Regions from separate parts of the Cellulomonas sp. EB106-03-03-XG116 genome, predicted to be linked through region 1. Evidence: riboswitches for the same ligand, from Rfam matches in the RefSeq annotation. Region 1 holds a riboswitch; the other holds the start of a gene.
What was found. A riboswitch is a leader RNA that binds a small molecule or an ion and turns the genes downstream of it on or off. The one in region 1 is predicted to bind S-adenosylmethionine.
Positions count from the first base shown of each region.

Region 2: linked by a shared signal. The riboswitch ahead of AC3WUG_RS16120 (DUF1737 domain-containing protein) and the one ahead of AC3WUG_RS06620 (NADPH-dependent FMN reductase) in region 1 are both predicted to bind S-adenosylmethionine.

Region 1 is NZ_JBYTEP010000010.1:59,510-63,684, reverse strand. It holds gene AC3WUG_RS06630 (LLM class oxidoreductase) at 1-955, opposite strand, end outside; gene AC3WUG_RS06625 (flavin reductase family protein) at 1,027-1,593, opposite strand; gene AC3WUG_RS06620 (NADPH-dependent FMN reductase) at 1,590-2,144, opposite strand; SAM riboswitch class IV at 2,186-2,289, opposite strand; SAM riboswitch class IV at 2,515-2,628, shown strand; gene AC3WUG_RS06615 (LLM class flavin-dependent oxidoreductase) at 3,100-4,175, shown strand, end outside.
Region 2 is NZ_JBYTEP010000052.1:7,694-11,868, reverse strand. It holds gene AC3WUG_RS16130 (O-succinylhomoserine sulfhydrylase) at 1-1,054, opposite strand, end outside; gene AC3WUG_RS16125 (rhodanese-like domain-containing protein) at 1,051-1,476, opposite strand; partial or broken gene AC3WUG_RS16120 (DUF1737 domain-containing protein) at 1,500-1,682, opposite strand; SAM riboswitch class I at 1,689-1,791, opposite strand; SAM riboswitch class IV at 1,909-2,023, shown strand; gene AC3WUG_RS16115 (aminotransferase class V-fold PLP-dependent enzyme) at 2,072-3,451, shown strand; gene AC3WUG_RS16110 (pentapeptide repeat-containing protein) at 3,510-4,133, opposite strand.

The DNA.
Region 1 (4,175 bases):
GCCGGACGCCGGCGACGGCGGGGTCGTCGGCGAGCTCGGCGAGCAGCGCCACCAGCCCGGCCGGCGTGCCGGCGTGCCGCAGCGCGGCGCCCGCGGCCCACGGCCCGGCGGCGCCGGCGTCGAGCTCGGCGAGGCGGTCGGTGCCCGTGCGCCCCTCCGCGTCGAGGACGACCTGCACCTCGACCACCGCCCTCGCGCCGGGGTCGCCGTCGACGACCGCGCGCGCCGCGGCCCGGGCCTCCGCCGCGCCGGACCCGCCGACGAGCACGACGTCCACCAGGCGCTCGCCGTCCCGGCCAGGGCCGGCGACGTCCCCGGCCCGCGCCAGCACGACCGGCTGCCCCTGCGGCGGCCGCGGCGTGATCAGCGGGCCGACGACGGAGAACGACTCCCCGGCGAAGTCCACCCGGTGGATCCGGTCCCGGTCGACGTACCGGCCGGTGGCGACGTCGCGGATCACCGCGTCGTCCTCCCAGGAGTCCCACAGGTCGCGGACGACCTGCACCACGTCCCGGGCCTCGCGGCCGAGGTCGGCGACCGGCGCGCGCCCGTAGGCCGCGGGCGCGGCGTCGCCGGGGGTCACCGCGGCCAGCCAGCCGGCGCGGCCGGCCGCGGCGAGGTCGAGGGAGGCGAGCTGCGTCGCGACGTGGAACGGCTCGGGGTAGGTGGTCGGCACCTCGGGCACGAGGCCGAGCGCGGTGGTCGTCCGGGCGACGAACGCCGCGCGGGTGACGGCGTCGAGCCGGGCCGACGCGGGCGCGCCCGGGGCGGCGGGCAGGGCGGCGTCGGCGAAGGTGGCGAAGGTCAGGCCGGCGTGCTCGGCGTGCCGGACGGCGCGGGCCAGGCGGGCGCCGGACACGAGGTCGGCGGGCGCGAGGCCGGACAGCGCGGCGGCGGCCGGGTGCGCGCCGGCGCCGTCGACGTCGAGGCCGGTGAGGAGCGGGGGGACGGTCACGGTGGTCTCCGGGGGTCGGGGAGCGGCGGGGATCGGGCGGCGCGGCGGACGCGGCGGGCGCCTGGGCGGCGTCACAGCGCGGTGTGCGCGCCGATCCGGTGGTAGGTGCGGTCGTGGTAGACGAGCGGCGAGGCGCCGTCGCCGGGCTCCGCGTCGGCCGGGCCGCCCGCGGACAGCGCCCGCAGCGACACGAGGTACGAGTCGCCGACCGGGGTGCGTTGCACGACGCGGGCGCGCACCCAGGACACCGCGCCGTCGATCACGGGCTCGCCGGTCGGGAGCGGGGTCCAGCCCCCGGCGGCGAACCGGTCGAGGCCGCTGGTGGCGAACCGCGCGGACACGTCGTCCTGGTGGTCGGCCAGGAAGCTCACCGCCAGCGTGGGCGCCGCGGAGACGGCGGGCCAGGAGGACGACGTCGAGGCGAGCGAGAACGCCAGCAGCGGCGGGGCCGCGGACACCGAGATGACCGAGGTCGCGGTGAACCCGACCGGCCGGCCGGCGTGCCGCAGCGCGACCACGGCGACCCCGGCGGGGTGCCGGCGGAACACCTGCTTGAACTGCTGCGGGTCCAGCTGGGGCTCGTCCTGCTCGGCCAGCAGCCGCTCGAGCGGGCCCAGGTCGGTGCGCTCGGCGGTCACCGGGCCGCCCCCGCGAGCGCGTCCGTCAGCCCGAGCGCCCGGCGCAGCGGCGCGGCGGCCCCGGCCAGCCACGCGTCCAGCGCGGGGTCGAGGTCGGCGAGCTGGGCCTCGGTGAGGGTCAGCGACCGCGCCGGGACGACCGCGCCCAGCTCGACGAGCACCGGCCGCAGGTGCACCTCGCCGGCGAGCGCGTGCGCGGGGCTGCCCGACACCACGAGCGGCACGGCGACGACGCCGGCGAGGCCGTCCGGGCCGTACAGGTCGAGGAACGCCTTGAGCAGACCGGTGTACGACGCCTTGTAGACCGGCGTGGCGATCACCGCGACGTCGGCGGCCGCCACCCGCGCGAGGGCGGCGTCGGCGGCGGGGTGCGCCGGGGCGAGCAGCTCGCCGGCGAGGGTCGCGAGGTCGACGACCTCGACGGTCCCGGCGGCGGCCGGCTCGCCGGACGGGAGCGCGGCCAGGCGCTCGGCGGCGGCGCGCGCGGCGGCCAGGGTGCGGGACCCGGCGCGCGGGTTCCCGGAGACGGCGACGACGGACGGGGACGACATGGTGGCCTCGCAGGGGTGTCGATCACGGTTGCCGTGCGGCGGAGCGGCGGGTGCCGGCCGACGGCCAGGTCATCTCCCGGAGCACCCCGCCGTGACGTGGGGTTGCTGCCCAGCCAGCCGGGGCTTGGCGCTGGGACTCGTGACCTCGGTGCGGAGGTCTAGCACCGGTCCGCGCCGCGCGGGCCGGGCCGCGGGGGAGTTCTCACGATCCGGGACCGTGCGAACGCCTGGGACCTTGGTCCTGTGACATCGCTCCGCCATGCGAGACGCGACGGTCCGGGCGTTGACGCCCTCCCGCCTGGTTCGTAGGTTCCCCGGCACCGGTTCGGACCGGGGCGCGCCGCACGGCGGGTCCCGGGACGCACCGGGTGGTCATGAGCTCCGACGCGAAGCCCCGGCTGGTCGGACGGCAACCCCCCGCGCGGGTGGGTGCCCCGGGTGAGGACCAGGTCCGCCGCCGCCGGCGACGGACAACACGCGGACCCGCCCGACCGGGCGGGGGCACACGAGGAGAACGCATGAGCCGGACCGTGCAGGCGCCGTGGGCGCCCTCGGCACCCGCCCTGCCGACCACCGCCGCCACCGACGGCGGGCGCTGTCGCTGTCGCCGCTGACCGGGCGCCCGCCGGTCCCGCGCCCCGCCCGGGGCGCGTGACCCCGGCCCACCGCGGCGCCTGAGCCCCACCCGGCCACGCCCCGGGACGCCGGCCGCACCGCCGAGCCGGCCCGCGCCGACCCGGCGGACCCGCGCCACCCGCGTCGACCCGCGCCGACCCGCGCCGGGAGAGGACGCGCGGGCCGAGGGAGGACCCCCACGGCCCGATCTCGGCGCGGGGGTCCTCCCTCGGTGAGCCGGGGCCGCCCGCCCGCTCGTCGATCCCTCGCCCGCGCGTCGCCGCGGCGCGCCCCGGCGCGCCCGCGACCGCCGCACCACCCGCCCCCGAACGGAGCCGTCATGCCCTTCTCGTCCCCTCGCGCCGGCCGCCGGGCGCTGCTCGGCGTCGACCTGACCGCCGCGGGCGCCCGGCCCGGCGCGCACGGTGCGCTCGGCGCGGTCGCCGCCCGCGCGTTCGACGGCGAGCGGCTCGCCCGCCTGGTGCACCGCGCCGACCGCGGCCTGCTCGACCTCGTGGTGCTCGGCGACGCCCTGCTGCTGCACCCCGGGCGGCGTCGGGTGCCGGGCCGGCTGGACGCCGCCGTGGCCGCGGCGCGGGTCGCCCCGCTGGTGCGCGCCGCCGCGCTGGTGGCGGGCGTCCCGCAGGACCAGGTCGAGCCGGGCCACCTCGCGGGCGCCGTCCGCGGCGTGCAGGGCGCGGCCGGCGGCCCCGCGGGCTGGCAGCTGTCCGGCCCGGGCGCGCCCGGCGACGCCCGCGCCGCCGCCGCCACCGACGGCAGCGCCCCGGTCGCCCCCGCCGACCCCGCGGCCGAGCGGGCGTGGGCCGACCGCGCCGCCGCCGCCCTCGACGCCGTCCTCGCCGCCTGGGACGCGGGGGAGCCCGGCGCGGTGCGCCGCGGCGGGGACGGCCGGTTCCGCGTCGACCACGACGGGATCCGGTTCGCCGTCCGGGGCCGGGCCGCCGCCCGCGCGGCCCACGCGACCGACGCGGCCGCGGCGGACCGCCCGCTCGTGGTGGTCCCGGTCGCCGGACCGGCCGCCGAGGCGCTGGCCGGCGCGTACGCCGACGTGGCCCGCCTCGCGTCGCCCGACCTCGAGGCCGCCGCCGCGGCGCGGGCCCGGGTGCGCGCGGCGGCGGTGGCCGCGGGACGGCCCGCCGACGCCGTGCGCGTGCTGCTCGACGTCGACGTGGCCCTCGCCGACGACCGGGACGCCGCCCTGGCGCGGCTGGACCTCGTCCGCTCCGTCGACCGGCCGGACCTCGGCGTCGCCGGCGCGGTCGTCGCCGGCACCGGTGCCGACCTGGCGGCCGTGCTCGCCGACGCGGTGCGGGACGGCGCGGTCGACGGGTTCGTCGTGCGCCCGACCTCCGTGGAGGCGGACCTCGCGGCGCTCGTCGACCGGACGGTGCCCGC
Region 2 (4,175 bases), on a different contig from region 1:
CCCGCAGCGCGTCCAGCACGCCGAACGTTAGGGCCTTGGCCTCCGCCGGCGTCGACCCCTCGGGCACGCGCAGGTCGAGGGTCACCACCGTGCCGCCGCCCGACTGCTGCGCGCGCGCGAGGGCGTGCTGCGGGTGCGACGGCAGGTACGGGTAGCGGACCTGCGCGATCGCCGGGTGCCCCTCGAGCCGGGTCGCCAGCGTCAGCGCGGACGCCGTCTGGTGCCGGACCCGCAGCGACAGCGTCTCCAGGCCCTTGAGCAGCACCCACGCGTTGAACGCCGACAGCGACGGCCCGGTGTTCCGGATCAGCGTCTGCACCGGCCCGTGCACGAACGCGTCGCTGCCGAGGATCGCCCCGCCGAGCACCCGTCCCTGGCCGTCGATGTGCTTGGTCGCCGAGTACACGACCACGTCCGCCCCGAAGTCGAGCGGCCGGGACAGCACGGGCGTCGCGAACACGTTGTCCACGACGACGACCGCGCCCGCGGCGTGCGCGAGCCGGCTGACCGTGGCGATGTCGACCAGGTCCTGCATCGGGTTGGACGGCGTCTCGAAGAACACCACGTCCGCGGGGGTCGACAGCGCCTCCTCCCACTGCGCGGGCACGTGGCCGTCGACGTAGTCGGTGCGCACGCCCCACTTCGCGAGGATCTCGTCGAAGATCACCACCGACGACCCGAACAGCGCGCGCGCCGCGACGACCCGCGAGCCCGACCGGACGAGCGCGGCGAGCGCGGTGAACACCGCGGACATGCCGGACGCCGTGGCGTAGCAGGCCTCCGCGCCCTCGAGCAGCCGGAGCCGCTCCTCGAACGTCGACACCGTGGGGTTGCCGTAGCGGGAGTACAGGAACCGGTCGGCCTCGCCGGCGAACGCCGCCTCGGCGTCGGCGGCTCGGGAGTAGACGTAGCCCTGCGTGAGGAACAGCGCCTCGGACGTCTCCTGGAACGGCGTGCGGACGTGGCCGCCGCGCACGGCGAGCGTGTCGGGGCGCAGGGACTCCCGGGGGAGCCGCTCGTCGTGCCAGTCCGCCGGGCCGGGAGCGGCGCTCACGCCTCCCGCCACGGCAGGCCGGCCGCGCGCCAGCCCTGGTGGCCCCGGCGGCCGTCGGGTCCGACGTCGCCCTCGAAGCCGGTGAGCACGTTGTACGCCGGGCCGAGGCCCGCGGCGGTCGCGGTGACCGCGGCGGCGACGGAGCGCACGCCCGACCGGCACAGGAACACCACGGGGCGCGGGTCGTCGGCGGTCACGCCGGCGACGGCCAGGCCGTCGAGGAACGCGGGGTTCGGGCAGCCGAACGCGTCGACCCACTCGACGAACGCCGTGCGGCCCTCGCCGGCGTCGGCGGTGTCCGGGACGCCGATGGTCTGCCACTCGCCCTCGGTGCGGACGTCCACCAGGACGGCGCGCTCGTCGGACAGCAGCAGGTCCCAGGCCTCCTGCGGGGTGAGGTCACCCGCGTACGGCGCGGTCACAGCGGGCGCACCGGGGTGCTCGGGGCCGCGGCGGCCGGGAGGACGACGGCCTGCGCGACGATCACGCGCTCCCCGTCGAAGGTGGCGGCGGGCCCGCCGTGCAGCTCGTAGCCCTCGGCCAGGGCGGCGCTGACCCGCTCGCAGAACGAGCGGTCGTCGGGCCCCGTCAGCAGGCGGTAGCGCAGGCGGTCGTCGGTGTCGGTCATGCCTCTCCTCCATCGGATCTGGCGGAAGCACCCTCGGCCGGCCCCGGTGGGGGTCCGCGGGTTGCTGCGGCGTCGACGAGCCAGATCTCTCGGCCGCTCTGGATGGTGCGGCGATGCTACGCCATCGCCCGGACCAGGATGGCCGCCCGACCGCGGCCGGGTGAACCCGTGTCGCACCGTGGACCACGGTTGACACCTCCGCGCGGACCGCCCCATCCTCGGACGAGGTCATGAGCGCCAGCGCGAAGCCCCGGCTCGCTGGCCGGCAACCCTCCCACCGCGGCGGGGTGCCCCGGGTGACGACCTGGCCGTCCACCGACCGGTGGCGGCAAGCGCGGGGTCGCCCGGTCGGCGACCGGGCCCCCACCGATCCGCTCGGGGGTACTCCCATGTCCGTCACCGCCACCACCTCGTGTGCCGAGACCGCCCTGCTGCCCGTCGTCGGCGGGGACACGCGCGTCCCGCTGGTCGACGGCCGGTCCGTGCCGTACGCGAACCTCGACTACGCCGCGTCCGCGCCGGCGCTCGAGTCCGTCGCCGCCCGCGTCGTCGAGGTGCTGCCGCTGTACGCCTCGGTGCACCGCGGCGCGGGGTACCTGTCCCAGGTGTCGACGGCGCTGTACGAGGCGTCCCGGGCGACCGTGGCCCGGTTCGTGGGTGCGCGCCCCGACGACGTCGCCGTGATCACCCGGAACACCACCGACGCGCTCAACCTGCTCGCCGGCTGCGTCCCCGACGGCGGCCGGGTGCTCGTCCTGGACGTCGAGCACCACGCCAACCTGCTGCCGTGGGTGCGCTCGGTCCGGGGCTCCGGCCGCACGGCGACGATCCTGCCCTCGGCGCCGACCGTCGCAGAGACGCTGACCGCGCTGCGCGACGAGCTCGCACGCCAGCCGTACGCGCTGGTCACGCTCACCGGGGCCTCGAACGTCACCGGCGAGGCGCTGCCGATCGCCTCGGTGGTCGCCCTCGCGCAGGAGGCCGGCGCGCGGGTGGCCGTCGACGGCGCGCAGCTCGTGCCGCACCGGGCGTTCTCGCTCGCGGCCAGCGGCGTCGACTACGTGGCGTTCTCCGGGCACAAGACCTACGCCCCGTTCGGGGCGGGCGCCCTGGTCGGCCGGCGCGACTGGCTCGACGCCGGCACGCCCTACCTCGCCGGCGGCGGCGCGGTCCGCGACGTGCGCACCGACCGGACGCTCTGGCAGCCGGCGCCCGCCCGGCACGAGGGCGGGTCGCCGAACGTGCTCGGCGCGGTCGCGCTGGCCGAGGCGTGCGACGCCCTGTCCGCGCTGCCCGCCAATGCCCTGGTCGAGCACGAGCAGGCGCTGCGCGAGCGGCTCGTCGACGGTCTGGCGGCGATCCCCTCGGCCCGCGTGCTGCGGCTGTGGTCGGACTCGACCGACCCCGTCGGGGTGGTCGCGTTCACGCTCGGCGACCACGACTCCGGCCTCGTGGCGGCGTACCTGTCCGCGGAGCACGGCATCGGCGTGCGGGACGGCCGGTTCTGCGCCCACCCGCTGCTGGCCCGGGTCGGCGTGACGGGCGGCGCCATCCGCGCGTCCGTCGGGGTCGGGACGACCACCGAGACGGTCGACCGGCTGCTCGCCGGGCTGCGCGCGTACGTCACCGCCGGGCCTGCCGCGGAGTACGAGGTCGTCGACGGCTGCTGGACGGTCGCCGACGACACCCGGCCCCGGCCGGCGGTGACCGGCATCGACGCGATCGCGGCGACCGCCGCGGCGGCCTGCGGGCCGGCCGTCGAGGACTGAGACCACGGCGCCGGGCGGCCCGCGCAGGGGGCGGGTCGCCCGGCGCCGTGGGGCGTCGTCAGCGGACGACGACCCCGAGGTGCGCGGCCAGCGCGCCCGCCAGGTCCAGCAGCTGCGACTGGCTGATCGTCGCGCCCTTCAGCCCCGCGGTGCCGTCGATGCCCGCGAGGTCCGCGCCGCGCAGGTCGACGTCCTTCAGCTGCGCCCGGGTGAGGTCCAGCCGCCCGACCCGGCAGTCCTCCAGCCGGACCCGCGCCGCCCGCACCCCGGCCAGGTCGAGGTCGCCGATGGTGCAGCCGACGAGGCGGACGTCCTGCAGCCGGGCGTCCCGCAGGTTGAGGTAGTCGATCTTGCCGCCCTCGACCGTCACCCGGTCCCAGGAGCCGCCGAACGCCTCGAGCGCGCCGAGCCGGCACCCCTCGAGCGTGACGTCGCGCCACGTGCCCGAGCGCGCGCGGAGCATCCCCGCGCGGCACTCGGCGAGCGTGGTGTCCACGAGGTGCGCGTGGTCGAGCTCCGCCCCGTCCAGGTCGCACGCCCGCAGCAGGCACTCGATGAACCGCGCGCTCTCCGCGTCGGCCCCTGCGAGGTCGAGGCCGTCGAGCAGGAGGCGGTCGTAGTCGCCCTCGGGCTCGACGGGGCCGGGGTACGGGTCGAGGAGGTCGGTGCGCGGGGCGGGCATGGGTCCAGCCTCGCACCCCGGAACCCGGGCTGTGGACGACGG